Regions from separate parts of the Nocardia sp. NPDC059229 genome, predicted to be linked through region 3. Evidence: riboswitches for the same ligand, from Rfam matches in the RefSeq annotation. Region 3 holds a riboswitch; each other region holds the start of a gene.
The links. Region 3 has a riboswitch for magnesium ahead of ACFXHE_RS16525 (hypothetical protein). Riboswitches for the same ligand answer to the same signal wherever they lie in the genome.

Region 1 (7,526 bases), on a different contig from region 3:
CCGGGCTGAAGGCGTGGACCATGCTCGAATTGGGCGGCCACAAGATCGGCGTCATCGGCGTCGTCACCACCGACACCGAGCACATCGTCACGCCCGAGGGCATTCGTGGCTACCGCTTCGGCGACGAGGCCGACGCCATCGGCAAGTACGTGCCCGAGATGAAATCCGCGGGTGCGGAAACCGTGGTGGCGCTGCTGCACGACGGCGGCGCCCAGCAAACCCACGGCGGCCCGGTCGATTACAACGGCTGCGCCGGCATCTCACCCGACGTCCAGGCGCTGGCCCACCACACCGATGCCGCGGTGTCGGTGCTGCTCACCGCGCACAGCCACCAGGCCTACAACTGCACACTGGACGGCAAGGTGGTCACCCAGGCCGCCTCCTTCGGCCGCCTCGTCGCCGACGTTACCCTGCGCTTCCACGACGGCAAGGTCGAGGCGAAGGCTGTCAACCGGGTCGTCACCCGCGATGTCACGCCCGCGCCCGGCGCCGCCCAGCTGGTGGATTACTTTGCCGGACAAGCGAAACCGCTGGCCGATCGGGTGATCGGCCAGGCCACCGCGCCGGTGCCCGCCGAGCCCGCTCCGGCCGGGGATTCCCCGCTCGGCGATGTCATCGCCGACGCCATGCTCGACGCCATGACCACCGTGCAGGCCGTGGCGGCCTTCATGAATCCAGGTGGTGTGCGTGCGGGGCTGACCGGCGGCAACATCACCTACGAGCAGGCCTACACCGTGCAGCCCTTCGGCAATCAGGTGGTGGCGGTGGAGCTGACCGGACAGCAGATCCTGAATCTGCTGGAGCAGCAATGGGACAATGTGAGCAAGCCCGGCGTGTTGTCGGTCGCGGGCATCACCTACACCTACTCCGACGGCGCGCCCAAGGGGCACAAGGTGGTCGACGGCAGCGTCCGGGTGGCCGGGCAGGCGCTGAATCCCGTGGCGGTCTACCGGGTTTCGACCAACAACTTCCTGGCCGCCGGGGGCGACGGCTTCACCGTGTTCCAGCAGAGCCGCGAAACCCTGGTCGGCCCCATCGATCTCGACGCCCTGGAGACCTACCTGCGCGGCCGCGGGGCGGTCACCCCGCCCGCGAGCCGCATCGAGAAGCACTAGCGCCGGAACTCCTCGACCGGGAGCCTTGGAGTGCTATTGGCCCATCACGTATTTCACCGTCGGCCCGGCGGTCCAGCCGCCGTCCACCGCGAGTTCCGCGCCGGTGACGTAGGAGGACGCGTCCGAGAGCAGGAAGACGATGGCCGAGGCGATCTCATCGGCCTCGCCGACCCGGCTCATCGGGGTATTGGGATAGCCGCCCTCACCCTGCTGGATGCCGACCTGTGCGGTCATCGGGGTGTAGGTCATGCCCGGGTGCACGGAGTTCACTCGAATCCGGTCGATGCCGTTCTCGATGGCGGCCACCTTGGACATGCCGCGCACCGCCCACTTGGAGGCGCCGTAGCTGCCGGTCAGGGCCAAACCCATGAGCCCGGCGGCGGAGGAGATATTGACGATCGAGCCGCCGCCCGCCTGCTTGAGCGCGGGGATGAAGGTGCGCATGCCCAGGAAGACGCCGACCAGATTGATGTCGATGACCTTGCGGAAGTGCTCTACCGATTCATCGGCCAGCAGCTCCCCGGTCGAGATGCCGGCATTGTTCACCAGGCCGTGCACGCTGCCGCCGAAGGCGTCGCAGGCCGCGGCCAGCGCGGTGGTCCAGTCGAGTTCGGAGGTGACGTCGAGGTGCTGATAGGCAGCCCGCGAGCCCAATTCGGCCGCGAGCGCCTTGCCCTCCTCGTCGAGCACGTCGGCGATCACGACATTCGCCCCGGCCCCGACCGCCTGCCGGGCGGCCGCGGCGCCGATGCCCCGGGCCGCGCCGGTGATGAGAATCGTCTTGCCGCTCAGATCGTGCATGGGAGGCTCCTTCCAGAGGAACCGGCGCACAGGCGTGGTGACCCGTTCGCCGGCCACACAGTTGGTTTGCTGAATAGTGTCCGATGCGTTCCGAATCGGCTCGGCGGCGCACCCGAATCCATATTGTTGATATGCCAACTAATTCGACCCAGCTGTCGGCGCGGGTATTCCCGTAGGGTGCGGGCGTGAACCGCGCGCCCATCGGCACCGTCGACGAACTCATGACCCTGCTGGCCGGCTGCGCCGACGCCTGGGACATGCCCGACCGCAGCGGCGATCCGGTCGACATCCTCGACCACGACCGGCAGTGCGCCGAGCTCCTGCGCCGGGACTTTCCCGGCGACGAGGAACTCCAGGTGGCCGGGCTGGTGCACGACATCGGGCACGTGCTGGTGCCCGGTGACGACGCGGGGCACGGAGTCCACGGCGGCGACGCGGTCCGGGCCCTGCTCGGCGCACGTGTCGCGCGGCTGGTCGAACTGCACGTCGTGGCCAAGCGGTATCTGGCGGCCACGGATTCGATACACGCCGAGGCGCTTTCGCCGTCGAGCCGGCGCACCCTGATCGCGCAGGGCGGTCCCATGACGCCCGCGGAGATCACGGCCTTCGAGCGCGATCCCGATTTCGCCGCGGCCCTCGCGTTGCGGCGCGCCGATGACGCGGGCAAGGTGGTCGGGCTGACCGTCCATCCCCTCGAGACCTGGCGGCCGGTGGTCGAGCGGGTGGCCGCCGCCCGCTGACCGCGGGTCGCCGGACCCGGCCGGGCGGCGTGCATAGACTCGCTCTGTGCCGTTGTCCCCGCGCGTCCCCGATCTGGCCGCCCTCGATCTGCTGCTGTCGGTGATCGAGCTGGGCAGTCTCGGCCGGGCGGCCAAGGCGCACGGCATCAGTCAGCCCTCCGCCAGCTCGCGCATCCGCTATCTCGAGCAGCTGGTGGGCGTGCCGGTGCTGGAGCGGACGACGCTCGGCTCGCGGCCGACGGCGGCGGGCTCGCTCATCGCCGAATGGGCGCGCACTGTCGTGGATGCGGCCGTGCGGCTGGACGCCGGGATCGACAGCCTGCGCGCGCAGCGGGATTCGCGGCTGCGGGTGGCGGCCAGCCAGACCGTCGCGGAGTACCTGTTCCCGAAATGGCTGGTGGGCCTGCGGGCCCGGATGCCGGACACCTCCATCGCCCTGGAATCGGGCAATTCGGCCGAGGTCGCCAAGGCGGTGCTCGAGGGCCGGGCCGGAATCGGGTTCGTGGAGAGCCCGCGCTTGCCGACCGAACTGGAAAGCCATGTGGTGGGCCGGGATCGGCTGGTCGTGGTGGTCGCGCCCGGTCACCCCTGGGCCCGCCGGGCCGAGATCGACGCGGCCGAACTGGCGCGCAGTCCGCTCATCTATCGCGAACCCGGATCGGGCACCCGGAACTCCTTCGAGCGCGCCATGACCGCCGGAATGCCGGGCTGGGAGCCGAATGTCGCGCTGGAGCTGTCCTCGACCACTGCCATCAAGACCGCCGTCGCCGACGGCATCGCGCCGGCCGTGCTGAGTTCCCTGGCGGTGGCCACCGAACTGGCCGAGGGAATCCTGATGTCGCCCACGGTGACCGGTCTGGATCTGGAAAGACAGCTGCGTGCGGTATGGCCGATCGGACAGAAGCCGACCGGTCCGGCGCGTGATTTGTATGCCATTGCGTGCCGCCCACTGTGAATCGCCCGCGGGAGTTTTCAAGGGAGTCCAGGGGAGTTTTCGCGCCATTCCGGGGAGTTTTGTCCGAAGTGTTGACAGAGTGACGCCCATCACCATAGTGTTCCGGCGCAGGCCCACCGAATTTCCGAAGGGCCAACGCTGCCTGCACATTTCTCCCGCCAATACAATGGCTTCGCTGAATTCGCAGCCTGAAGACTCAAGTGCGCCAACGCCTCCCCGTGGGCGTTATCAAAGGGTTATGGTCACGGCATGGTGCGAACCGCCGCCGCTGCCGCAGACCCGGATGAGCCAGACATTCCGGCCACTGCTTCGCGGCCGAAGCTAGAGGTTGTTCCCGAATCGCCTGACCCCGAAGCGCCACAGTCCCACTCCTTCGGCGCACACGTCCTGAGCCCGGCCGATATCGAGCGACTCCCGTCCTCGGCAAGGCACCGCATCGCAGCCTTCATCCACCTGCAGGTGGCAACCCTGGAGGAATGGCCAGAGCCGGTGCTGCCCCCCATTCCCGATCTCGACGATCTCTGACGGTCGTGCACCCCGGGTATTCCCCGAACCGGATTCGTCCAAACCTGTGTGATCCCGTCCGATTTCATCCCGCACACTGCTGAGCTTCATCGAAAACGTGAGCTTCATCGAAAACGGCCGCAGCCCAAGCGCATCGGTGACGATGTGCAGGAACTGCGGCCGCGCCGTGGTTGATCAGCCGCCGATCGACTGGAAGATTTTGACGCCCACCAGGATCACCGCGAGCAGCAGGTAGCCGCGCAGGGCGAACATGCCCACCGTGCGCGCCGTGGAGAACGCCGGTCGCGCCAGGGTGTCGAGCGCGGGGGTGCGCCAGGTGTCGCGGTCCGCCTCCAGAATGGCCTTGCGCTCGGCCTTGGTGAGGCGAGTGGAGTCCAGCTCCTCCACCTGATCCGGATCCAGTCCGCCGAGCTCGGCCGCGGTCCGCTCGGCCCGGCGACGCCGGCCGCGCTGCCAGGCGATGAGCATGCCCGCCCCGCCCAGGACGCCGACCAGCGCGCCGGCGCCGAAGCCGATTTCGAGGGTCGTGGTGGTCAGGTCCGGGAAGAAGGTGGCCGCGGTCAGCGCGAGCGACAGCAGCACCAGCGACCAGACGATGACCCCGGCGACAATGTTCTGCCTGACCGTGTTCACCCACGGGCCGAGCACGGCCTTGTCATTGCAGAGCAGGACCAGGAACACCGTCGCCGACGGCAGCAGCACCCCGGCCAGCGCCTGCACCCCCTGGGTCAGCAGGCCCAGAACGTGATCGGGGCTGAACGACACCGCGGCGGCGACGCCGAGCAGTGCCGCGTATCCGATATAGAAGGCCGGCGCCTCGGAGACCTTCCAGTGCAGCGAGTGCCGCCGGCCCAGGGTGTCGCCGAGGGCGTAGGTGGTGGCCAGGCCGACGGCGTTGGCGCCGATGAGCGAGGCGTCCAGCAGCAGGATTGCGAAGAGCGCGCCGGCGGTGGTGCCCACGTGGTCGTGCAGCGCGTGGGCGACGGCCCCGGCATCGGTGAAGCTGCCGGCCGCGGCCGTGCCCGCGAGGCCGAAAGTGGTCGCCGCCATGATGGCGACCGCGCCGACCATGACCACGACGATGCCGACCCACAGGTCGATGCGCTCGTAGCGGATCCAGCGGGGAGTGATGCGCTTGTCGACGATATTGGACTGCTGGAAGAACAGCTGCCACGGCGCGACCGTGGTGCCCACGATGGACACGATGAGCAGTAGCAGCGTCGAGTTCAGCCCGCCCGGGAATGACGGCAGGAATCCGTGCGCGACCTGAGATGCCTTGGGGTGCACCAGGAATGCCAGCGGGAACATGACGATGTTCAGCGCGATCAGCCCGAACAGGAACCGCTCCCAGCGCCGGAACGAACCGCCGGCCACCATGGCGAACAGCGCGACCGCGGCCAGCGGCACGGCGATGCCCTTGGGCAGCCCGAAGTAGTTGAGCGCCATGGAGACACCGATGAACTCGGTGACGATGGTGAGCGCGTTCACGATGAACAGATCGCCGACGCTGAACGCGCCCCAGAACTTGCCGAAGCGGTCGAAGATCAAGCGCGCGTGGCCGACTCCGGCGACCGCGCCGAGACGGACCACCATCTCCTGGTTCACGTAGAGCACCGGGATCAGCAGCACCAGGGTCCAGACCAGCGCCATGCCGTAGTTCTGTCCGGCCTGCGCGTAGGTGGCCACGCCACCGGCATCGTTGTCGCCGACCATGACGATCAGGCCGGGCCCGATGATGGCCAGCAGCATGCGGAAGCGCTGGCGGCGGGAACGGCCTTCGAGGGTGTCGTGCCGGCCGATGGAGCCGAGCGCGCCGACGATGTCGCCGACGTGCGCGCTGTCCATGACGGCGCCGGTGGGGTGGACGTCGGCGGCGGGCCGGCCGGCTGCGGCGGGCACGGCGACGGTGGAGGTGCGGCGGCTGGAGCCGTTCGCGAAGAAGGCCATGGCCTGTCCCTCGCTTTCGATCATCAGATGTGCGGGCGTGCGGAATACGCCCGGCCGCCGAGCGAGTTCGGGCACGGATCGGCCGGCCCGGGGCACGCGCGGGCTACTGACCGGCGGTGGAACGCCGGGCACGCCTGTGCGGGAAACGGGTCAGCCGGTGACCGGAATGCGGCAAGCCGGGGACGTCAGAAGAGTGAAATCCGTACTCGGATACGGACTATCGCCGGAACTCATTGTTCGTCCCTCACCTCCTTGCCGCCGGGACGTACGTGGACGTCACTACATCGGGTGTCGCATCGCGCGCGGCAAGAGGGATCTGGGCCCCGCACGACGGCGTGGACCCTGCACCCCTCTCGTCAGAGCTTCGGCACTGCACGACGTATCCGGGGGCTCGCGGCCCGGGAAGCCACTTCGGATCACCCCTTAATCCGGGGTGATCTGTCCTAACCCTGGGCGTCTCTCGACGTCGTCGGATCAGTGGCCTGTGTTCGTACAGGAGCCTCGCCTAGCGAGGTGCTGACTGGGCAATGGTGAGCCCGGTCGTTCCGCTTGTCAAATCCGGGCCGGTCGGTTCCTCGTAATCCATTGTGCCCCAACCCGGTTCGGGCACGGCCACTCCGTGGCAATCATTCATGGTCACCCGGTCCGTTATCGCATCCGGCGGTGGCGACGATCAACCGGTCAACCTGCCGAACCGGGGAGTCGACATGCAATTTCCGATCCGTGCCCTGACCGGGGCCGCCGCCCTGATCGCCGTGTCCACGCTGGGCCCGGCGATCGCCCAGGCGGCACCGCCCGACTTCGTGCGGTTCCGCACGCCGTCGGGAAATATCGGCTGCATCGTCTCCGCGACCACCGCGGCCTGCGAGATCTCCGAGCACGACTACGCCACCCCGCCCCGGCCGGAGAACTGCCACCTCCAGTACGGCGACCGCCTGGTCCTGGAGAGCACCGGCGTCGTCGACTTCCACTGCCACGGCGACCGTCTGGTCGAATCCACCGCGGCGGTCCTCGACTACGGCACGAACATCACCGTCGGCGGCCTCACCTGCCTGAGCACGACCGACTACGTCGAATGCGCCGGGGCGGGCCACAGCTTCCGCCTCTCCCGGCAGGCCTACACCATCCACTGACGGGCACTACGGCTTTCGATAGTGCGTGAGCAGGGCCAATTCGCGTCGGCGGCGTGCACGCTGCGCAGGATGCGCAGTTCGCCGGTATCGGGATCGACCGCCACCTGGAACAGCTGCGCATTGAAGGCGACCGAGCGGGGCGTGCCGCCCCAATGTCCGTCCGCGGCAAGGGATTCCCCGGACTCGGCCGACAACGTGTGCAGCGCCTGCAGGGAGATGCGGCGATTGCCGCAGCGCACCGAGTCCGCGCCGAGCTCGCAGTCCTCGGCGGCAACGCCGAGATGTGTTGCGGCGGTGGCACACAAGGTGG
Region 2 (7,526 bases), on a different contig from region 3:
CACCCGCCGCAGCCGTGGCGGGATCTGCTGGGAGCGGCGATCCGCTCGGCGGCTTCCGCCCCAGGCGCCGGCGCGGACTACAGCTACGGGCGGCCCGCGCGGCGCTCGGCCGGAGTGCCCGGCGTCGTCCTGCCGAGCCTGCGGCGCACCCCACCCCGCGTCACCGTGATCATCGATACCTCGGGGTCGGTCAGCGACGCCGAACTGGGCAGCGCGCTGCTCGAAACGGCAGCCATCGCCCGGACCGTGGGCGGCCGCCGTGACCTGGTCACCGTGCTGTCGTGCGACGCCGCGGCCCGGATCGCGGATCCGCTGTGCCGTGCCGAGGGCATCCCGCTGATCGGCGGCGGGGGAACGGATCTGCGCACCGGCTTCGCCAAAGCGCTACGTGCGCAACCTCGTCCGGATGTGGTCGTGGTGCTGACGGACGGTCAGACGCCGTGGCCGGCCGCCCGCCCCGCGTGCCGCACGGTCGTGGGCTTGTTCCGCCGGGACCCCGTCTGGCGGGAAGACGATCCGGAGTACGTACCGGACCGCCCGCCCGCCTGGGCAAGGGTCGTCGATATCGGGTGACGGCGCGGACTGCCACGGCCGGGATGGTTGACGGCGGTACGGGTGTGGCGCATGGTGGGCCGATGGGCGATGACGTGCGGGCCGGGCTGAAGTTCTCCAGTCTCGACAGTCCCTTGTTCGACGGGGCCGAGGCCACCAAGGGCGATTTGATCGACTATCTGGAGGCGATCGGGGAGCGGATGGTGCCGTCGTTGCGGGAGCGGCCGCTGTCGGTGGTGCGGGTGCGGCCGGGGCAGGAGCCGTTCATGCAGAAGAATCTGCCCAAGTACACACCGGAGTGGGTGCGGCGGGTGACGCTGTGGGCGGGCAGTTCGAAACGGGAGGTGTCCTACGCGCTGTGCGATGACGTGCGGACGTTGCTGTGGTTCGGGAATCAGCGCGCGGTGGAGTACCACGTGACACTGCTGTACGCGGAGGGTCTCGCCGACTATTCCGGCAGCCCAACGCATCTCGTGCTGGATATCGACCCGGCGCCGGATCAGCCCTTCGCTCAGGTGGTCGGGGCCGCGCAGCTCATTCGGGAAGCGCTGGCGGCGGACGGGCTGGCGGGCGCGGTGAAAACCAGTGGCTCCAAGGGCGTGCACATCTTCGTCCCGGTCGTGCCGGGCGTCGATCTCGAGGATGCCGCGGCGGCGACCCGGGCGATCGCCGCGCGCGCCGAACGTCTCGATCCGCAGCTCGCCACCACGGCGTTCATTCGAGAAGACCGGGGCGGCAAGGTCTTTCTCGATTCGACCCGCGCCGGCGGCGCGACGGTGGTGTCGGTCTACAGCCCGCGGATCCGCCCGGGCGCGACCGTCTCGTTCCCGGTCGCCTGGGCGGACCTGCCCGACGTCGACCCGCACGACTTCACGATTCGCACGGCGGCCAAGATGCTCGGCGACCGCGATCCCTGGGCCGAGGCCATGCCCGAACCCCAGTCTCTCCCAGCCGATCTCATCGCCGAGGGGCACACCATCCCGGTGGCGCGGGTGCAGGCCATGCACGAGGGCAAGCGCCGCGCCCGCGCCCGCCGGGAGAACTGACTCGGGCCGCCGCGTCCCGGGTCAGCAGGTGCTCGTCGGCGTCGTACTGGATGAATCCGCATGTATTCGAGAAAGGGCACGCGGAAATAGGCGAGCGCCGGGGGTGTCGCCGAATACCGGAAAGAGTTACGAGCGTCGGCGCAGGATTACCCCTTGATCCGGAGAAATCTGTCCTAACCCTGGGCGTCTCTCGGCGCACAATGTGTCCGCGGTGTCGCCGATCGCATGATTCGGGCGGTTCGCCTACGCTGGTCGGCGTGATGAGAGCGGTGGGCGCGGTGGCGGGGATCGCCCTGATCGGGGCGGCGATCGCGGGCTGCGGCGGCTCGTCGAATCAGCAGGCGGCCCCGGCGACGACCACATCCAAGGCGGCGGTGATGCCGGCACCGAACACCATCGGACTGTGCGGCGGGGTGGCCGATGCCGATGTCGGCCAGGCGACCGGGCTCAATGGGCTGCAGCGAGTGGCGGTGAATCCGCTGGGATGCGCGTGGCAGCGGCCCGCGGGCGGTGACTACGCGGTGGTATTCCACTGGTTCCGGGGCAGTCCGCTCGCGGACCGCCGGACCCGGATCACCGACGCGCGCCCGTCCGACGTTCAGGTGGCCGGGCAATCCGGCATCGAATGGCAGGGGCCGCAGTCGTGCGAGGTGGCACTTCCGTTCGGGGACAGCGATTTCATCGATTGGTCCGAGCGGGCCGCGATCACCGAGACCGCCAAGGAGCCCTGCAAGGGACTGGAACAGCTGGCGGCGTCCACTCTGACGAAGGCTGGGCAGGGGTAATGCGTAGGGCTCGAACACGAATCGCCTTGGCGGCCTTACTGATCGCCGCACTCTCGGGGTGCTCGCAGGGCCCGAAGGAATCACCCGTGCGCGCCGCCGACGCCCCGAACCTGCTGGCCGGCTGCGGCCCGCTGGAGGATCAGAAGATCGCGAGCAACCTGCACGTCTCGGGCATCGAGCAGCAGAGCGCCCCCACCATCTGCAACTGGACCGCCACCAGTCCGAACGGCGGTGCGGTCGACATCACCTACGCCTGGCTGGAGAACGACACCTTGAGCCGTGAGGTCCAGATCGCTGACCAATTCGGTTATCAGGTCGAGCGTTTGGTGATCAAGCACTTCGGCGGCATGTACTGGCGTGACCCGAAGGATCCGAGCACCTGCGCCGTGACCACTTCCGACACCGGCACTGTCACCTGGTGGGTCCAGAACCGCGACCACGCGGCGCAACCGGACCCGTGCGCGGGGGCCATGACTCTCATGCAGGCCACCCTCTCGGTAGACGGTGTGTGACCGTCCCGAACCTGCTGCCGGACAAGAAGACAGCGGCGGCGATGGTCGAGACACTCACCGCCGCAACGTGTTTCACCGATGCAATCGGACCCGCCCGCTAGACGGCAGGCGCCGCGTCGGCGGGAGCCGGGGTGGAGTCGGGCGCGGACAGGCGCTGGGCAAGGCCGATGCCGACCGCGATGGCGGCGGGTACGCCGGTCAGCACCAGACCGGCCGCCGCACCCAGCGGAATGCCGATGGCGGCGCCCGTGAGGCAGCCCGCGATGCCGGTCGGCACCGACATGACCGTGACGCCGGCGATGGCGCCGCCCGCGGCGCCAATGGCGCAACCGGCCGCGCCGCCGATGAGGGTGCCGATCAGGGTGCCCACCGAGGTGGCCAGACCGAACTGGTTGACCGCTGCGGAGAACGCGGCATCCTGGTCAGCCTGGCTCGCGACGGTCTTCAGCCCCGGCGCGGGCAGGCCCGGGGCGGGGACGGCGGCCAGGGTGTACGCGGTGATTTTCCTCATTGGCGAACCTCCGAAATTCTGGGTGGATGATTTCGAATGAGGGTGAAAAGGCCAGCACGTATTACACGGCCGCGTAATGGGGATACGCATCGTGCGTGGTGTGGTGAAAGGTCAGAGTCGTGTGGCGTGTTTTCACCCGCAAACGGGTGAGTGGAACCGATCACTCGGATACGGACTATCGCCGGGGGTCATGGGTCGTCCTCACCTCCTTGCGGCCGGAGCGCACGAGGGCGCTGACCAGGGTGCACACGAGGAGTCGCCACGCCAGCAGGCCGGAGGGCGAGCACCCCTCTCGTCAGAGCTTCGGCACTGCACGACGTATCCCCAATGAAAGGCCTTGGGAAGCCACTTCGGGTGACCCCTTAATCCGGGGAAACCTGTCCTAACCCTGGGCGTCTCTCGACGTCGTCGGATCAGTGGCCTGTGTTCGTACAGGAGCCTCGCCTAGCGAGGTGCTGATTGACGCCGCAAAGTCTGGCAGTAGAGGATTGATTCGTCAATTCGGACATGCAATGTTCGCCCGTGGCCGCCGGAATTCCGGGTCGCCGAGTCAGGAGCGCATATGACCGAACCCACAGTATCGTCGAAGCCGGAATCGGTTGCGACGGTGCATCTGTCGCAGTTGCTGAAGGCGCCGGTGATCGCCGCGTCGGGGGAGACCATCGGCCGGGTGGACGACCTCATCGTGCGCCTGCCGGGTGGCGACGCCTATCCGCCGGTGATGGGCGTGGTCGTCGGGATGGGTGGGCGCGATGTGTTCGTCTCCGCCGAACGTATCCGGCTGTTCGAAGCCGATCGCATCGTCCTCTCGGTCAACAAGGTCGACCTGCGGTCCTTCGAGCGGCGTGCGGGTGAGGTGCTGCTGCGCGCGGACATCCTGGGTCACCGGCTGATCGATGTGGAGGCGGTGGAGCTGGTGCGCGCCTACGATGTCGAGCTCGATCGGGTCGGTGTGCCCGACGACTCCGGTTCGGGCTGGGTGCTGGCGCGACTGGACACTCGCCGCCCAGCGCGCCTTTTCGGGCTGATCAAGTCCGGCGGCGGTCACGCCTCCCGGGATTGGAAGGCGTTCGAGCCGCTGATCGGCCACGAGCAGTCGCTGACCCTGCGGCTCAGCAGCCGGTTGCGCGGGCTCAAGCCCGCTGAGATCGCCGACCTGCTGGAGGACGCGGACAAGCACGAGCAGGACGAGATCCTGGATCAAGTGCACGACGACCCTGAACTGGAGGCGGATGTCTTCGAGGAGCTCGACTCCGACAAGTCCAGCCGCCTGCTCAACGACATGTCCGATGCGGAAGTCGCAGCGCTGCTCGGGCGCATGCGCGCCGACGACGCGGCCGACTCCGTCATCGAGCTCAAGCAATCGCGCCGCCGGCGTGTGCTCGATCTGATGCCGCCCGGGCAGCGCGTCAAGGTCGTCACGCTGATGGGGTTCAATCCCGACAGCGCCGGTGGGCTGATGAACGTCGACTTCGTCTCGTGTCCGCTGGACGCTACGGCGGCACAGGCGCTTTCGGTGGTCTCCGCCGCGCACGCAGTGCAGCCGGAGGCCCTGCTGAAGGTGCACGTACTCGACTCCGGCCGGCTGGTGGGCGTGGTCTCGGTGATCGCGCTGCTGCAGGCCGACCCGGCGACGCCGGTCGCCGACCTGATGGACGACGATCCGGTGCGGGTCGCGCCCGACACCGATATCACCGACATCGCCCTGTTGATGGCCGATTACAACCTGTACGCCGTGCCGGTGGTGGACGACGCGGATCGGGTGCTCGGCGTGGTCACCGTCGACGATGTGCTCGAGGATGTCATTCCCGAGGACTGGCGGCGTCGTGAACCCGCGCCCCGGCCGGCCCGGCCGGTCACGACCGGATCCGGCGACGACTCGGACGGCGCGGCACGGCCATGACCAATGCCGAGGAAAACCGTTCCGCGAATCGTCGGTCGGCCGTGCTGGATTCGGCGCACCTGGGCGATATCGAGGGCGCGCTCGGCAAGATCAAGATCGGTGACATCGAGCATTCGCGCACGTTCAAGACCCGGATGCTGACGCTGCTGGCCATTATCGGCCCCGGGCTGATCGTCATGGTCGGTGACAACGACGCCGGTGGTGTCGCCACCTATGCGCAGGCGGGGCAGAACTACGGCTACAGCCTGCTGTGGGTGCTGCTGCTGTTGATCCCGGTACTGATCGTCAACCAGGAGATGGTGGTTCGCCTGGGCGCGGTCACCGGCGTCGGGCATGCGCGGCTCATCAACGAGCGCTTCGGCCGCGGCTGGGGCTGGTTCTCGGTGGGCGATCTCTTCGTTCTGAATTTTCTCACCATCGTGACCGAGTTCATCGGTGTCAGCCTGGCCGCGGAGTATTTCGGCATCTCGAAGTACGTCGTGGTGCCGGTGGCGGCCGCGGCGCTGGTGGCGATCATGGCCACCGGCAGCTTCCGGCGGTGGGAACGGGCGATGTTCGTCTTCATCCTGATCACCCTGCTGCAGATTCCGATGCTGTTGCTGTCGCATCCAGACTGGGGCCGCGCCGCAAAGGATTTCGTGGTGCCCGGTGTCGAGGGCAGCTGGACCTCCGACGCGGTGCTGCTGATCATCGCCATCGTCGGCACCACTGTCGCACCGTGGCAGCTGTTCTTCCAGCAGTCCAATATCGTCGACAAGCGCATCACCCCGCGGTTCATCGGCTACGAGCGGGCCGACACCACCCTGGGCGCGTTCGTCGTGGTGACCGGTGCGGCCGCGCTCATGATGACCGCCGACTACGCCGCGCGCGCCAATGACGCGGTCGGGAAGTTCATCGACGCGGGCGAGATCGCGCACCTGCTGGGCCAGGTCCACCACCTGCTGGGGTCGGTCTTCGCCATCGTGCTGCTGGACGCGTCGATCATCGGCGCGGCGGCGGTCACCCTGGCCACCAGCTACGCCTTCGGCGATGTGTTCGGCATCAAGCACTCGCTGCACCGCGGGTTCAAGGACGCCAGGCAGTTCTATCTGTCCTATATCGCGATGGTGGTGCTCGCCGCGGGCATCGTGCTGATTCCGGGTGCGCCCCTGGGGCTGATCACCACCGCCGTGCAGGCCCTGGCCGGGCTGCTGCTGCCCAGCGCCAGCGTGTTCCTGCTGCTGCTGTGCAACGACCCGCAGGTGCTCGGGCCGTGGGTGAATCGCACCTGGCTGAACATCGTGGCGGCGATCATCGTCGGCGTGCTGCTGTTGCTGTCGGGAATCCTCATGGCCACCACGCTGTTCCCGGACCTGGATGTGGTCGCCACGGCCGGATACCTGGCGGTGGCGCTGGTGCTCCTGGTCGTGATCGCGGTGGTGGCGCTGAGGTTCACGCAGCGCGGGGCGCCCGCGCCCACGCCGCGGCCCCGCTTCGAGGCGTCCGCGAAGGACACCTGGCGGATGCCGCCGCTGACGCTGCTGGAACCGGTGACCTGGTCGGCCGGTACCCGGCTGGGCATGATCGCCCTGCGCGCCTATCTGGTCGTCGGCGCGATTCTGCTGCTGGTCAAGGCGATTCAGCTGGGGCGGGGCTGACGGCCGAAGGGCGCGGCCGAGTTCAGTGCTCGAGGAAGGTGGCGACGATGTTCCAGAACATGTTCGGGTCCACGCTGTTGAAATCCCAGCTCTCGGTGAGGCTGTGCGTGATGCTGACGATGCTCGGGATGTCGAAGTCGTGCCGGGTGGCGGTGCCCTTGGCCTCCACGGCGGTGACGACGTAGGCGGTGGCGGTTTCTGCGGTGTGGGGCACGAGGAAGCTCCAATCGAGGACCGGGACCGGATAGGGACACGTGGCCGTGGACAGCGTCGGCCACAACCACGCATCGCAAACGCCGTGGCGAGCCTCGCGGCGGGCACGTCGTGGCGTTTCCGTCCAGTTTCATTTCCGCCCGCATCGCGCGGGAGTTCCGAAGACGCCAAACCGGGCCGGTACACGCCAACCTTGCTGTGTGGTTGCCGGAATACCGTACGGTAGGTGCGATTTCGGCCTGCGCGCGGGGTCCATCTTTCAGGAATCGTCGCGATCGCGCCAGCGATGTACGGCGCGCCGCAGGCTGGCCGGATCCGCGTATCCCAGGAATTCCGCCTGCTGAGCGCGTGGAAGGTGTTCGGCCCG
Region 3 (7,526 bases):
TGCCGTGGATCTGGCTCTGGCGCAATGGCGTTCGGACGCGCTCGTCGGCGTGGTCGACTCGGCCGACATGCGCTCGACGGTCACCGAACTGACCGAGCGGCGACTGGCGGCGATCGAGCTCCGCGCCGATCTCCTGCTCACGCTCGGCCGGGCCGGCGAGGCCCTGCCCGAACTGGCTCACCACTGCACGGCGCACCCCTACAGGGAAGCCCTGGCCGCCCGGCGCATCACAGCACTCGCCGCTGCGGGCCGGAAATCGGAGGCCTTCGACGTCTACCGGCACACAGCCGAATTGGTGCGCCGTGAACTCGGCGCCGAACCTGGCCCGGCGTTGCAGGCGGCACTGACCTCCATCGATGCGGGTGCGGCCGCCGAATCGGACCACCCGCCACATCCGGCGCCGGCCCGACCTGGACGGGTAGTGCGGGATTCAATACGGACACAACAGGATTCGGCGCGATCGGTGCCGGAATCCGCAGTCGGATCGCCGGAATCATCAGCGGGAGGGCCCCTCGTGCGGGAGCGGGGAGTGCCGCGACGCTGGACCAGCTTCGTCGACCGGGAACGCGATATCGACCAGCTCACCCGGATGCTCCGCGACTCCGCGCTGGTGACCCTGACCGGGACGGGCGGCGTCGGCAAGACCCGGCTGGCGACGGAACTCGCTGCGGTCCAGTCGGATTGGCCCGACGGCTGCGTTTTCGCCGACCTCGCGGGCATCGCACCCCAGCGCGAGCACGACGCGTCGACGCCGACCGCGGTTCCGGCCGTCCTGCTGTCCGCCCTGGGTCTCGGCGAATCCAGCGACGACGCCGACTGGCGCGCGGTGCTGCACCGATCCGTGGGGCAGCGCCGAATGCTGGTGATCCTGGACAACTGTGAGCACGTGATCGACGCGGCCGCCGAGTTGGCCGCGTTCCTGCTGTGCCACTTTCCTCTGCTGACCGTGCTGGCCACCAGTCGTGAGCCGCTCGGCATCGACGGCGAAAAGTTGTACCCGGTAAGGGCTTTGGCGGTGCCGGAGCCCGGAGCATCGGTGGAGATCGCCGCCGAATCCGCCGCCGTCCAGCTATTCGTGGACCGTGCCCGCGCGGTGCGACCGGACTTCCGGCTGACCGACTCCGAATGTGCCGATATCGTGTCCATCGTGTGCTGCCTCGACGGGTTGCCGCTGGCGATCGAACTCGCCGCCGCCCGCCTGCACGCCCTGCCGGTACGTCATCTGGCCGACCGGCTGCCCCACCGATTCCGCCTCTTGGACTCGCTCGGCCGCAACGTATCAGCCCGGCATCGCACGCTGCATGCCGTGGTGTCCTGGAGCTGGAACCTGCTCACCGGTGCAGAGGTCGAATTGGCGCGCAGGCTGGCCGTCTTCGCCGATGGCGCCACGCTCGACGCCATCCTCACGGTATGCGGCGGCGAGGACACCGCGGATACCCTGACGGCGCTGGTCGCCAAGTCCCTCGTCGAGTTCGACGGCGCGCGATACCGGATGGTGGAAACGATTCGCGCCTACGCCGCATCGGAATTGGACGCGGCCGGCGAGAGCCGGCGACTGGCGGACGCCCACGCCGGCCATTTCCTCGCTCTCGTGCGGGACGCGGCACCGCGGCTGCTCGATGCGCGGCAGCAGCAGGCGACGCGCCTGCTCACCATCGAACACGCCAACTGCCTGGCCGCCTTGGAATGGGCGGTGCGCACCGGGGACGGCGAGTGTGCGGTCGGTCTGTACGGCGGCCTGATCTGGCATTGGCTGCTGTGCGGGCTCCGTGGCGAGGCCCTGGCCTGGCAACCGCGGGTGCTGGCGCTGTTCGGTGCGGGTCCGCCGCCGGGCCGAGCCGCGGATTTTCTCGCCGTCCGCTACGCCCACCAGCTGCCCGCGTACCACGAGCCGTTGTGGTGGGGCCAAATACCCGATCGCTCAGGCGAATTCGATGAACTGGTGCGGACCGCCATGGGCGAGTCGCGGCCGCCGCATCCGATCTTCGTGCTGCTGCTGGCACTTCGCGACCGGCACCGTGGTGCCGGCGAGCTGTTGAACCAGTGCCTCACCGCCGACGACACCTGGTTGCGCGGCAATGCGCTGGTGCTGCGCGCACTGGACGAAATCGGCGGTGACACAGAGTCGTTCGAGCGCTGCGTAGCCGACCTCGAGGCGGCCATCAGCATGCTGGAGAGTCTGGGCGAGCCGCGCGGGGTGAGCCGGGCGCTGCTGCACCTGGCCCACCACAGGATCGAATCCGCGGGGCTCGCCGCGGGTGCTCCCCTCATCGCCCGGGCCGCCGAACTGCTGACCCCGGGCCTGGGGGCCGAGGAGGTCGTGGGTGTGCTGCGCCGCGCCGCACAGTTGCATCTGCGGGAGAACGACGTGGACGGTGGCGCCGCCTACCTCGCGTCCGCCCGGAGGTGGGTGGATGCCCAGGTGCCCGAGGGAACGGCGCAGTGGCTGCGCGTCGCCGAGGCCGATCTGGCGCTGCGGCAAGGCGAACCGGGCACGGCGATCGAGCTGTACGGTCGATTGTTCGGCGACGACGGTCCGCTGCGCGGTGCCGACCGCAGTCCGGCCGCAGCATTGGCCACCGACGAAATCCTGGGGCGCACACACTATGCGATCGCACTGGTCGGAACGGGCCGAATCGGCATTGCGACAAGGCAACTCGAGATCGCCCGCGACCTCGCCGCCACCGCCGCACCACGACTGCTCCCCGTCGTCGCCGTCGGCTGTGCGCTGGCCGCCCTCGCCATCGGCGCACCCGAGCCGGCCGCGCGCCTGCTGGGAGCCATCGACCAAGTGACCGGCCGCATCACGAACGGCAATCCCGGTCCCGACGTACGCCAGGCGTACGCCCTCGCCCGGAAAGCCCTGGGACAGCAACGATTCCTGTCCGCCCTGAACGAAGGCCGGCGCACCCCCTGCGACCAGGTCAGCGTCCTATTCGAGCAGGCCCTGTACCAGCGCGCTGTCAGCTGACACCAGCGTCGCATCAGCGCCGCCCGGAAGTGTTGCGAGCATGGCGAACACCACCTCCTCATCCGACACGAGCAGGTGGAAGTAATGGCAGCCCCCATCGCTTCCACCCACGAATCCGCCGGCGCCGGAACCCCGATCCGCAATTGGCTCGCCGTCGCGGCGGTATCCACCGCCACCTTCGCGATGGTCACCGTAGAGGCCATGCCGGTCGGCCTGCTCACCCCCATCGGTCACACCTTCGACGTCTCTCCCGGTGCGGTCGCACTGACGATCACATTGCCCGGACTCATGGCCGCGGCGGCCGCGACCACCCTGCCCGTCGCGATCGGAAGATCGGACCGGCGTACGGTCCTGCTCGGGCTGATCGGGCTCATGCTGGCCGCGACAGCGGTCTCGGCGCTGGCACCGGACTTCGCGATCCTGCTCGCCGCACGTGCCGTCGCCGGCATCGCCATCGGCGGCTTCTGGGCGCTGGCCGCCTCGTGCGCGGTCAGACTGGTTCACGCGCACCACATTCCACGAGCGATATCGCTCGCGTTCGGCGGTGCGACAGCGGCCAACGTGCTGGGCGTGCCGGCCGCGACGCTGATCGGCAATCTGAGCGGCTGGCGCGTCGCCTTCGCCGCACTGGCCGGATTCGGCGCGGTGGTCGCCCTCGCGCTGCGGCTGCTGCTGCCGCCCCTGCCCGCCACCGAGGTGGTCCGCCCCCGCGCCCTGGCGCGGCAGTTGCGCACACCGGCCGTCCGCGCCGGCGTCATCGCCACCTTCCTTCTGGTGGGTGGGCATTGGGCGGCATTCACCTTCGTCCGGCCCATGCTGCAGGACATCTCCGGTCTGGGCGCCGGGGCAATCGGGCCAGCGCAGCTGGCCTTCGGCTTGGCGGGCGTGGCCGGAACGTTCGCGGGCGGCGCCGCCGCCGGCCGCGACCCGCGGCGCGCCCTGGTCGCCGCTGCCGCCCTGCTGGCGATGACACTCGCACTCTTCCCGCTCATCGCGACCACACCGGTCAGCGGCATCGCAGCACTGCTGGTGTGGGGCACGGCATTCGGTGCGATTCCGGTCGGCGTGCAGACCTGGATCCTGCAGGCCGCCCCCGACCATCCCGAGGCCGCGACCGCCCTCAATACCGCCATGTACAACCTGGCCGTCGCCCTCGGTGCGCTCACCGGCGGCGTGATCGTCAGCTTCACATCGGTGACCGGCGTCCTCGTCACGGGCGCGCTGCTCGGCGTGACCGCCATCGCCGCGGTCATGATCGGCGGGCGGCAGCTGACGCGGCGTGCCGGTGCCCTGTCAGCGACGTCGGCCACAGTCGAAGAATGAGAATGGTGATCGTCGGAGCCACCGGACCGCCGAATCCGGCGCGGTTTTGACTTTTAACGAGTCTTTAACTAGGTTCCCTGTTGCACCTCGATAGGCGAGGCTCCTGCACGAACACAGGCCACTGATCTGACGACGTCGAGAGACGCCCAAGGTTAGGACAGATTTCTCCGGATCAAGGGGTAATCCAAAGTGGCTTTCCGATTCGGAACACTGCGATTCGGAACACGTCGTGCAGTGCCAAAACTCTGACGAGAGGGGTGTGCGTCCGCCCCGAGAGTTCCGGGCGACCTCCCCCGTGCGTTGACGAATCGCGTTCTACCAGTGAGGAGGTCGGGTAGCACGATGGCACCCGATGATGACCCGGGATCTCCGGGTCGGCCCCTCCGCCTCGGTCCGGGCCGCTAGCCAGCACACCAACACCGCGTCGATATTTCGACGCACGTAATTCTCCGATATCACGATGCCGCCCGCGCGGCACCGGACTATTCGCATGCACATTTTACGAATGAATTCGGAGATTCGCATATATATCCGACCCGTCGGCACCACCGTGCCCGACGGTATTCGACGCTGCCCGGAAACCGATGCGGGCAGCGGTATCCCGAGGGGAAACATCCCGATGAGAATTCGCCTGCTCGCATTCGCCACCGCGGCGATGACCACCGCCGGACTGGTCGCCCCTGCCGCCGCTTCGGCCGCGGCACCCGGACCGGACGTCCGGCTCGCCGACGCTGTGACAGCTCAGGCCGTGTCCGGCGACGCCCGGATCGTGGACCGATCGGTGGTGCTGCGCACCGACCTCGGCACGCTCCGAACCACCACCGACCAGCTGCAGATCCTCGACCCGCAGGGCGTGGTGGTGGGGGCGATCCCGCTGACCATCACGAAGCAGGACACGACGTACCCGATCGACGCCCGCATCGACGGCGACAGCGCCACCCTCACCCCGCGCCCGGATCGGGCACGACCGGTCAGCACCGAGGAACGACGCATCGCCGCGGAGCTGCACGCCGCCGCGCAGACGCAAGCCGAAGACCCTGCGGCACAGCAGATTGCCGATCCCGACAGCTTCGAGGATCGGATGAATACCGTCTTCCAGAATGTCAACAACGAGCTCACCGTGGCCCTGGCGGTGGGCACGCTGCTGGGTGCCGTCATCGGAGCGCCGCTGGGCTGCGTCCTGCTGGGCGCGGGTCAGGGTCTCGCGGTCGGCGCATTGACGTTGGGCACGTTGGCGATTCCCGGCGCCGTCACCGGCTGTCTCGAGGGCGCGGTGGCCGGGGCCGGAATAGGCGTCGTGGTTTTCAACCTGCTCATCGGCGCACCGGCGGTGCTGGCCTCGGCCGTGCACGCCTACAACGTCATGACCGCACCGCCCGCGGTCGCCGCCGAATCGACCAACTGAGTTGCGACGAAGCCGCTCGGAGCGAGGTGAACAGCAATGACTCTCGAATTGGCAATTCCGGACCGCCCCAAGACGACTCCCGAGGTGCCGCGGGCACGCGGCCGGCTCCGAGCGGTGGACTACCTGATCATCGGCGCGGGCGTGCTGCTGATCCTGCTGGTGCTGAGGCTGTTTCGGGACATGTCGGTGCCCTGGACGCCGGATACCGGAACCGAGGCCGTATCAACCGATCCCGCGAACCTGCCTTATTACGCGGCCCGCACCACGCTGCGCATGTTCATCGGCCTGGCGGCGTCCATCCTCTTCACGCTGATCGTCGGCCAGTGGGCGGCGCGCTCGCGACGGGCCGAGAAGGTGCTCATCCCGGCGCTCGACGTGCTGCAGTCGGTGCCGGTGCTGGCCCTGGTCTCGATCACGGTCACCGCGTTCGTGGGCCTGTTCCACGGCTCGTACCTGGGCGCGGAGGCGGCGTGCATCTTCGCCATCTTCACCGCGCAGGCCTGGAACATGACCTTCGCCTACTACCAGGCGTTGCGCAATATGCCCCGGGAGCTGGATGATGCGGCCCGCATGATGCGGCTCACCCGCTGGCAGCGGCTGTGGCAGCTGGAGGTGCCGACGGCCATGGTGCCGATGATCTGGAACGGCATGATGAGCTTCGGCGGCGCGTGGTTCATGCTCGCGGCCTCGGAGGTCATCACGGTATCCGGCCGGGACGAGGCGCTGCCCGGCATGGGTAGCTTCATCGCGGCGGCCACCTCCGAGGCCGAGGTCGGCAATCTCATAGTGGGTGCGCTGGTCATGGTGCTCACCATCGTCTTGGTGAACGTGGTGTTCTGGCGGCCGCTCACGGCGTGGTCGGAGCGATTCCGGGTGGAGCACACCGAAAGTGCGCAGGCCCCACGGAGTCTGGTGCTCGACCTGCTGCGGCACAGCACGGTGCCGGGCCGGCTGGCTCGGGTGCTACGGCCGGTCGGTGAGCGGGTCGATCGCCTCATGCGGGTCTTCGGGCGCAGCACCCGTTCCGCCTACGACGAGCGCGCGGGCAGCCGCATCGGCGATGTGCTCTTCTTCGGACTGCTCTTCGCCGCGCTCGCCTGGGGCACCTGGGCACTCGCCTCCTACTTCGACAGAACCGTGGGCCTGGCCGAATTCGGGCCGACCTCGCTGATGGGGCTGGCCAGCCTCGGCCGCGTGATAGTGCTGCTGGTGGTCTCCACCATCGTGTGGGTGCCGGTCGGCGTGTGGATCGGGATGAATCCGCGCATCTGCCGGTTCGCTCAGCCGGTGGTGCAGGTGCTGGCCAGTTTCCCGGCCCAGTTCTTGTTCATCTTCGTCATCGCGGCGCTCACCTACACCGGCATCTCACTGAATATCGGCGGCATCGCGCTGATGGCACTGGGTGCGCAGTGGTACGTGCTGTTCAACGTGATCGCGGCGGCCGGGCAGATCCCGACGGACCTGCGCGAGGCCATGGACGATCTCGGCGTGCACGGGTGGCAGCGCTGGAAGTCGTTGATACTGCCCGCGATCGCACCCGGCTACGTGGTCGGCGCGATCACCGCGTTCGGCGGCGCGTGGAACGCCACGCTGGTCGGCGAGGTCGTGGAGGCCGGGAACACGCATATGGAGGCCTACGGCCTGGGCGCGTACATCACCAATGCCACCACCGACGACGTCTTCGCCAGGGTGCTGCTCGGCACCGTGGTGATGAGCGTGGTCACGGTGACCATCAACCGCCTGCTGTGGCGACGCCTGCAGCGCACCGCCGAACGGCGATTCTCGCTGAGCTGAAACACTTTTCGAAAGGAGGACACACCGTGTCGG
Region 4 (7,526 bases), on a different contig from region 3:
GGTCGATCATTGCAGCAGCGGCCGGTTTCCGATGGTTTTGCGGCGGAATCGTGGTCGATCACAGTCGTGATGCCGGGGAGGTGCCGCGGCTTCGAATTGCGGTGCGGCGGCGCCGAGGCCGGGATCGGGGGTGGCCTCGGCGCCGCCGTGTTCGCGGCGCCGCCTGATGCGGGGACGCGGGTGCGAGCCTCGGGGAAGAGACTCGCGGGCATCCGGTGCCGTGGGCGTCTGCGCGTGTCCGCCTGGGCACGATTCGGACAACACGAACGGTAGCGGCAAGGTAGCTGCATTGCTCGGTGGGCGCGAGAATTAGGGGATCGTTAGGGGGATCGGACTTTTCGGGCCGATCGGATGCAGCTGGACGATAACCGCTGATCATGAGGCCGCGACGACCACCCGGATGGTCCGCAACGAGTAGCCCGATACGCGCGTGCCGAGGGTCCTGACCGCCGACACTGGTGGAATGCGCCCTTGGCGCGAAAGATCCCATTCCTCCGTTCATCTGGGGAGATGATCGACGATGATCCGGTCACGGAAGTCGGCCCTCACCGCATTCACCACCTTCGCCGCCGCAGCCGCGGCGCTCGTGCTCGCCGCGCCGCAGGCGGCGGCGTATGTCACCAGCGTCAGCGTGTCCAGCGGGTCGAGCATCGGTCTCGGCGGCGGTGGCTACGGCACCAACTGCTCGTACACGGTCACCGTGAACGGCAGCCCGTACGAATACGTCTGGCTCTACGACAGCAACACCGCCACCTTCGGTCAGCAGCAGTTCAGCCTCGGCAGCGGCGGCACCGGGACCTCCAGCTGGACACCGACCTCGACCGGGGTGCACTACATCCAGGCCTGGACCTACAACGGCTCGCAGTGGGCGTTGGTGACGGTCAACACCGGCATCAACCTCGGCAGCGCCTGCGTGGTCACCGGCTAGCGGCGCGGGCACGATCCGCGCGAGTACCCGGCAGTCCGGTGCCGGGTGTGCGATCGCATCCGGCACCCGGCCAAGGGATTCGGCCCTGTGCGCCGATCAATCACGCGGGAGCGGGTAGTCGCGGTGATCGGACCAGATGCCGGCCACCGCGCGGACGGTCGGGCACGGCCACGCCGCCGGTTCGTGGCCGCCACGGGAGTCGGGCTGCCGGCACACCGAGCAATGCCCGCCCGCATCGGGGGTGTGCTGGCCGAGGATCAGCCGCAGCGCCGCCTGGTGCCGCAACAGTTCCTTCGGGGTCGGTGCGCCGGGCAGGAACACCGACGAGGGGGCGGTGCGGCTGCCGCGGCGGCGCACGTGACGCACCCATTCGTATTTGATCACGCGGCCGGTGTCCCGGAAGTCACGCTCGAGTGTCAGAGCGAATTCAGCGGCTTCCTGCTGCTTGTCGAGGCGGCCCGCGATGAACGCGCTGATATCCATCCACCCACGGTAGTCGGCATTGTCGACATCGCCGCGAATCGGCCCGGCACCGGTCGGACCGCGTCGATCAGCGCCCGGAACGGGCACCGATGACGCGCCCCTCCGTGGGTCGCTCAGCTCACGCACCGAACGCCCGCCGGTGCCGGGTGCGCGATCCCGCCAGGCACCGGGCACTATTCTTGGCCCGGTGCACACCGAGCAGCCTCCCTCCGACGCCGAGCCCCGTATCTGGGGTGGAACGACCCTCACCGAACGCCGTGGGGCGCGCCGGGCCGCGTTGCTCGAGGCCGCACTGGACCTGATCGGCGAGTCCGGGGCGGGCGCGGTGACCATGCGCGCGGTGTGCCGGCGCGCCAACCTGACCGACCGCTACTTCTACGAATCCTTCGCCAGCCGAGACGAACTGCTCGATGTGCTCTACCGCCAGATCGCCGAGGAGTTCCTGGATCCGATGACGGCCTTCGCGGTCGTCGACGATCCGGACCGGGATCGCGCGCTGTCGGAGACGCTGGTGGCGAAGGTGCTCGAGGATCCGCGCAAGTCGCGGCTGTTTCTGGTGGAGCCGTATTCCTCGACGGGGCTGGGGCAGACGACGATCGCGGTGATGCCCGCGTTCACCCGGTTGATCCAGGATCACCTGTTCGCCCATATCGAGGATCCGGTGCGGCGGAGGCTGGCGGCGGTCACCATGGCCAGCGGTAATGCGGGCATGTTCTCTGCGTGGCTCAATGGCACGCTGCGCGCCACGCGCGAGCAGATCGTCGACCATCTGGTGGAGACCATCGACGCCTATCGCGGCGTGTATCGCGGCTGACCCGGGCGGTCCGCCCCGCCCGGATCCGCGTGCGGCGCAGCGGGTTCGGTTCCGGCCGGTCAGGCGGCCGGCACCGCGGTGTGGACGCGGTCGAGTGATCGGCGCAGTATGCGCACCCAGGGTGACCATCGGGCGGGTGCGGCGGGCGGGTGCCCCATTTCCGTCGCGGCGCGATCGAGCAGTTCCTCGAGCACCGCGTCGTGCAGCCAGCGGATGGCGAGGCTCCACAGCAGCCGGCCCCGTGGCGTGCGAGCCCGCGCGACGACGAGATGCCTCATCACGCAACCCCGTTCGCCGCGATCGATGATCTCGAAGGTGTGCGTGCCGGCGAAGGGCATGCCCGGCGCGAAGGTGAACTCGACGGCGCGGCCGGGTTCGTACGCGGTGCAGACGTAGCGGATGCTGCCGTGCCCGCCGTCGGCGCCGACCTGCAGCGGCCGGTCCAGGATCAGGGCCGGCCAGTGCTCGCCGGGCCAGAGCGGATTGCCCGGCTCGGCCACCGCGTCGAGCAGGGCACCGGCCCGCTGCGCCGATACCGGCAGTTCTCGCTGGTGAATGTTCCAGATCATCGACTCACCCGTTCCGTACGGTACCGTATGTTCTGATTCCATACGGTACCGTACGGAGCTATGGCGGAGAAGAGGCGACGGCTCAGCCGAGACGATTGGGTCGCGGCCGCGCTGGCGGCGCTCGGCGAGGGTGGCGTGGGCGCGGTCGCCATCGAACCCCTGGCCGCGCGGCTGGGCGCGACCAAGGGCAGCGCCTACTGGCATTTCGCGAATCGGGACGAGCTGCTGGCGGCGGCTCTGCAGCGCTGGGAGCACGAGGAGACCGATGCGGTGATCGCGCTGGTGTCGGCCGAACCCGATCCGGCGGTCGGGCTGCGGACGCTGCTGGGCGCGGCGCTGGCGCATCCGCAGGAGAAACTCGCGGTACTGCTGGCCGGGGCGACGGATCCGCTGGTGGAGCCGGTGCTGACCCGGGTCACCGTGCGGCGCATCGAGTATCTGGCGGAACTGTTCACCCGGCTCGGTTTCGCCGACCCGGTGGCGAAACATCGTGCCGCACTGGCGTATTCGGCATATCTGGGCACAGGTCAGCTGTGGCGGACGATGCGTGGCACGCTACCGGCCGACCAGGCGGCCTGGGAGTCCTACGTCGACGAGATCTGGCGGGTGCTGACCGCCCCGGGTCCGACCGGGCACGAACCGGCGCCGGACAGCGCGGAGTCGCCGCGGGATTCGGGCTAGGCGCTCAGGGCCGCACCGCGGCCGTGGGTGAGGACCAGGTCGAGCAGCCCGGGGAAGCGGGCCTCGAGGTCCTCGGCACGCAGCCGGTTGAGGCGGCGGGTGCCCTCGTCGCGCTGACGGATGACGCCGGCTTCGCGCAGGGTTCTGAAGTGCCCGCTCTGGGTGGATTTGCTGATCGGCAGGTCGAAGGTGGTGCAGGCCAGTTCGCCGTTCTCGGCGGCGGCCAGGCGGGTGACGATGGTGAGCCGGACGGGGTCGGCGAGGGCGGCCAGCACGGTGGTGAACCGCAGTTCGTCGCGGGCGGGGTGAACCAGTTCGGTCGCGGTTCGGCTTGCCATGGCGTCCAGGCTAGTCCACATGTTCACAAAATCCGAACATCCTGTTATGTTCGGAATTATCGAACATGTCTGTGCCGGGAGGACGCCATGACCGTCGAGCAATCCACCACAGCCCCCGAGGACGTTGCCGCACCGCAGGATTCACCGCCCGGGAGCGGTGCGCGGTTCTGGGGCACCGCCTACACACTGCTGATCCTGTTGACCGGCACGAATGTGGCCACACCGCTGTATCACGGCTACGCGCATCGGTTCGGGTTCTCACCGCTGGTGATGACGCTGGTGTTCGCGGTCTACATGGGGGTGCTGATTCCCGCGCTGCTGATCGCCGGTCCGGCCTCGGATGCACTGGGGCGGCGCCGGATTCTGCTGCCCGCGCTGGCCCTGGCGGCGCTGGGCACGCTGGGTTTCGCGCTGGCCACCGATGTGGTGTGGTTGTTCGCGGCCCGCATCCTGCAGGGGCTGGCGGTCGGTGCGGCCTCGGGCGCGCTCACCGCCGCGCTGACCGAGCTGGAGCCGCACCGTGACCGCCGCCGCGCGGCCCTGGTGTCGGCGGCGGCCTCGGCGGGCGGCATGGGCCTGGGCCCGGTACTGGGAGCTGTTCTGGCGCAATATCTTCCGGCTCCGTACGTGACGCCGTTCGTGATGGAGCTGGCGCTGCTGGTCCCGGCCGCGGTGGCGGTGGCGGCGCTGCCCGAGACCGCGGCGGTCACCCCGTGGCGGCCACGGCGGCCGAGTATCCCGGCCGGGATGGGTGCGGTCTTCGCGGCCGCGGGCACGGGCGCGTTCCTGGGTTTCGCGGTGGTCGGCGTCTTCCTCACGCTGATCCCGACCTATGCCGCGACCCTGTCGGGCAGTGCGAATCTGGTGGTCGGTGGCGCGGCGGCCGCGCTGCTGCCCGCGGCGTGGGCGGTGGCGCAGCTGGTGGGTTACGGCAAACCCGAACGGGCCCTGGACTTCACGGGATTCCCGCTGCTGGCGGTGGGTCTGGTACTGCTGGCGGTCGCGGGCGCGGTCTCCTCGCTGCCGTTGCTGTTGTTCGCAACGGTGCTGGCCGGGGCCGGTCACGGCCTGGCGTTCCTGTCGGGATTGACCGCGATCAATGCGGCCGCGCCGGCCGATCGGCACGCCGATGTGCTGTCGACCTATTTCGTGATGGCCTATTGCGGCAGCGGCGGCCCGGTCATCGGTGTCGGCCTGCTGGCGGGCGCGACCGGTTTGCTGGCTGCGGTGCAGATCTTCGCGGCGGTGGTGGCGGTGCTGTGTGTGGTGCGGCTGGTGGCGCGGGTCGCGGTCGAGGCGCGACGCTAGCGGGAGCGCGAATGCGACGGCGCTCACGTCGGGTTGCCGATCGCGGCGGGCGGGTGTTTACTTTTGGTCGCAAGGTGCCGTCGTTAGCTGAGGCTCCTTCACGGATACAGGCCGGCGATCCCGAACGTCGAGAGACGCCCCGGATCAGGACAGGTTTCCCCGAGCTAAGGGGATGCCCCGACCGGCTCCCGCCACCCGTGGCGGGTTTACGCCGTGGAGTGCTGAAGGTCTTACGAGGGGTGGTACCCGTACCGGCGATGTCGCGCCGGTCCCACTCCCCTGGCATGCGTACGTGTGGCGTCGAGGAGGTGGTGGTCGTGCCCGATGGACCGGATCGAGTTCCGTTAGCCAATCGTTCACTCGGCGTCACTCCTGCACTCTCCTGGCCGCTACCCGTACCCCGGTAGCGTCCGAGTCCGGAGTGCGCCGTCCTCCGCTGGGAGATCGAGATGACCATGTGGGAAATGCTGCTGCGGCTCGGCACGGGTGTCGGGTTGGGCGCGGTGATCGGGTTCGAGCGTCAGTTCCGGGCCCGGATGGCCGGACTGCGCACGAATTCGCTGGTCGCCGCCGGGGCGACCTTGTTCGTGCTGCTGTCCGCGCACGGCTTCAACGGCGCCTCGGCGGATCCGACTCGTGTTGCGGCGCAGATCGTTTCGGGTATCGGCTTCCTGGGCGCGGGTGTGATCCTGCGCGACGGGTTCAATATCCGCGGCCTGAACACCGCCGCGACGCTGTGGTGTGCGGCGGCGGTGGGTGCGCTCGCGGGTGCGGGCATGTATTCGACCGCGGTGGCGGGCACGGTGGCGGTGGTGGTGGTCAATACCGCGCTGCGCACGGTGGCGCGCACGGTGGATCGCCCCGGTGTCGACGAGGTCGAGGCGCAGGAGGCGTTGTACGGCTTCCACGCCGACACCGACGACGCGCACGAGGCGCATGTGCGGGCGCTGCTGGTGCAGTCGCTGACGCGCACCGATTTCCGGCTGGTGTCGATCTCGAGCCACGACACCTCCCCGGGCCGGGTGCAGGTGCGGGCGGAGTTGACCGGTGACCGCCGCGACGACCGGCAGATGGAGGCCGCGGTGAGCCGGTTGAGCCTGGAGCCGTCGGTGACCAGTGTCGGGTGGCGCACGGTGCCGCTGCGGGCGGAGGCCGAGGAGTGAACGCCGCGCTGCGGTCGTATCCGTCGCGCGGGGTGCTGGATCGGCCGCGGTCGCGGTGGGCGGATGCGGCGGTGTTCGCCGCGGTGACGGGTCTGGGCGCCTACATCGCCGACGCCACCCGCGACGGCGACTGGCCGCGCATCCTGGTCGGCGTGCTGGCCATGAGCGCGTTCGTCGTCGGGATCAATCGCCTGTTCTGGCGGCGGCTGTACGCGCTGGCGCAGCGCCGCTACTCCCTGTGACGTGGAGGATGTCATGACCGATACCGTTGCCACCGGCCAGGTTCTGATGGATCTGACCGATATCGACATGTCCTTCACCGGGGCGTCCGGGGAGCGGCTCAACGTGCTCGATCAGGTGAATCTGCAGTTGTGCCAGGGCGAGATCGTCGCGTTGCTGGGCCGGGCGGGGTCCGGGAAATCGACGCTGCTGCGGTTGATCGCGGGGCTGCTGGCCCCGACCGGCGGGCAGGTCCGGTACCGAGAGCAGCCGTTGCGGGGCGCGAATCCGGGTGCGGCGCTGGTGTTCCAGTCCTTCGCGCTGATGCCGTGGCTGACGGTGCAGGACAATGTGGAGCTGGGGCTGGCGGCGCGCGGGGTGGCTCCGGCGCAGCGGCGGCAGCGGGCGCTGGACGCGATCGACCGGATCGGCCTGGACGGGTTCGAGACCGCCTATCCCAAGGAGCTGTCGGGTGGTATGCGGCAGCGGGTCGGGTTCGCGCGAGCGCTGGTGCTGGAGCCGGATCTGCTGCTGATGGACGAGCCGTTCTCGGCGCTGGATGTGCTGACCGCGGAGAATCTGCGCACCGAACTGGTGAATCTGTGGTCCACCGAGGACTTTCCGACCAAGTGTGTGTGCATCGTGACCCACAACATCGAGGAGGCGGTGCAGCTGGCGGATCGAGTGGTGGTGCTGGGGTCGAATCCGGGGCGGATCATCGCCGAGATCACGGTGGAGCAGCCGCGCCCGCGCAGCCGCCGCACGCCGGGGTTCGAGACGCTGGTCGATCAGATCTACGGTCTGCTCACCGGCCGTGACACCGAAGTCGCTGCGGCCCCGGCGGATACGTTGACGCCGTTCGCGGTGCCGCTGCCGGATGCCTCGGTCGGCGGGATCGCGGGTCTGCTGGAGCTGGTGTACGGCAGCGACGGCCGCGCCGACCTGCCGGTGGTGGCCGACGAGCTGAATTTCGAGCTCGACGACCTGATGCCGCTGGTCGACGCGGCGGCGCTGCTGGGTCTG

Region 1: it holds a riboswitch for magnesium, as region 3 does, so the genes downstream of both, ACFXHE_RS13175 (NRAMP family divalent metal transporter) here and ACFXHE_RS16525 (hypothetical protein) in region 3, are expected to answer to the same signal.
Region 2: it holds a riboswitch for magnesium, as region 3 does, so the genes downstream of both, ACFXHE_RS02670 (hypothetical protein) here and ACFXHE_RS16525 (hypothetical protein) in region 3, are expected to answer to the same signal.
Region 4: it holds a riboswitch for magnesium, as region 3 does, so the genes downstream of both, ACFXHE_RS08835 (MgtC/SapB family protein) here and ACFXHE_RS16525 (hypothetical protein) in region 3, are expected to answer to the same signal.

Annotation. Positions count from the first base shown of each region.
Region 1 is NZ_JBHZAK010000004.1:404,925-412,450, reverse strand. It holds gene ACFXHE_RS13200 (bifunctional metallophosphatase/5'-nucleotidase) at 1-1,115, shown strand, start outside; gene ACFXHE_RS13195 (glucose 1-dehydrogenase) at 1,149-1,916, opposite strand; gene ACFXHE_RS13190 (inositol oxygenase family protein) at 2,102-2,656, shown strand; gene ACFXHE_RS13185 (LysR family transcriptional regulator) at 2,703-3,611, shown strand; gene ACFXHE_RS13180 (hypothetical protein) at 3,861-4,136, shown strand; gene ACFXHE_RS13175 (NRAMP family divalent metal transporter) at 4,311-6,083, opposite strand; M-box (ykoK) riboswitch at 6,425-6,603, opposite strand; gene ACFXHE_RS13170 (DUF6636 domain-containing protein) at 6,791-7,216, shown strand; gene ACFXHE_RS13165 (xanthine dehydrogenase family protein molybdopterin-binding subunit) at 7,201-7,526, opposite strand, start outside.
Region 2 is NZ_JBHZAK010000001.1:558,561-566,086, reverse strand. It holds gene ACFXHE_RS02690 (VWA-like domain-containing protein) at 1-573, shown strand, start outside; gene ACFXHE_RS02685 (DNA polymerase domain-containing protein) at 636-1,598, shown strand; gene ACFXHE_RS02680 (DUF3558 family protein) at 1,859-2,383, shown strand; gene ACFXHE_RS02675 (DUF3558 domain-containing protein) at 2,383-2,895, shown strand; gene ACFXHE_RS02670 (hypothetical protein) at 2,993-3,406, opposite strand; M-box (ykoK) riboswitch at 3,687-3,865, opposite strand; gene ACFXHE_RS02665 (magnesium transporter MgtE N-terminal domain-containing protein) at 3,969-5,309, shown strand; gene ACFXHE_RS02660 (NRAMP family divalent metal transporter) at 5,306-6,946, shown strand; gene ACFXHE_RS02655 (hypothetical protein) at 6,969-7,160, opposite strand; gene ACFXHE_RS02650 (AraC family transcriptional regulator ligand-binding domain-containing protein) at 7,419-7,526, opposite strand, start outside.
Region 3 is NZ_JBHZAK010000006.1:224,570-232,095, forward strand. It holds gene ACFXHE_RS16515 (BTAD domain-containing putative transcriptional regulator) at 1-2,971, shown strand, start outside; gene ACFXHE_RS16520 (MFS transporter) at 3,056-4,294, shown strand; M-box (ykoK) riboswitch at 4,374-4,558, shown strand; gene ACFXHE_RS16525 (hypothetical protein) at 4,914-5,699, shown strand; gene ACFXHE_RS16530 (ABC transporter permease) at 5,736-7,493, shown strand; gene ACFXHE_RS16535 (nitrate/sulfonate/bicarbonate ABC transporter ATP-binding protein) at 7,520-7,526, shown strand, end outside.
Region 4 is NZ_JBHZAK010000002.1:536,245-543,770, forward strand. It holds gene ACFXHE_RS08800 (hypothetical protein) at 521-928, shown strand; gene ACFXHE_RS08805 (DUF6221 family protein) at 1,025-1,411, opposite strand; gene ACFXHE_RS08810 (TetR/AcrR family transcriptional regulator) at 1,599-2,225, shown strand; gene ACFXHE_RS08815 (SRPBCC family protein) at 2,285-2,794, opposite strand; gene ACFXHE_RS08820 (TetR/AcrR family transcriptional regulator) at 2,855-3,475, shown strand; gene ACFXHE_RS08825 (ArsR/SmtB family transcription factor) at 3,472-3,813, opposite strand; gene ACFXHE_RS08830 (MFS transporter) at 3,901-5,121, shown strand; M-box (ykoK) riboswitch at 5,194-5,369, shown strand; gene ACFXHE_RS08835 (MgtC/SapB family protein) at 5,571-6,284, shown strand; gene ACFXHE_RS08840 (hypothetical protein) at 6,281-6,526, shown strand; gene ACFXHE_RS08845 (nitrate/sulfonate/bicarbonate ABC transporter ATP-binding protein) at 6,540-7,526, shown strand, end outside.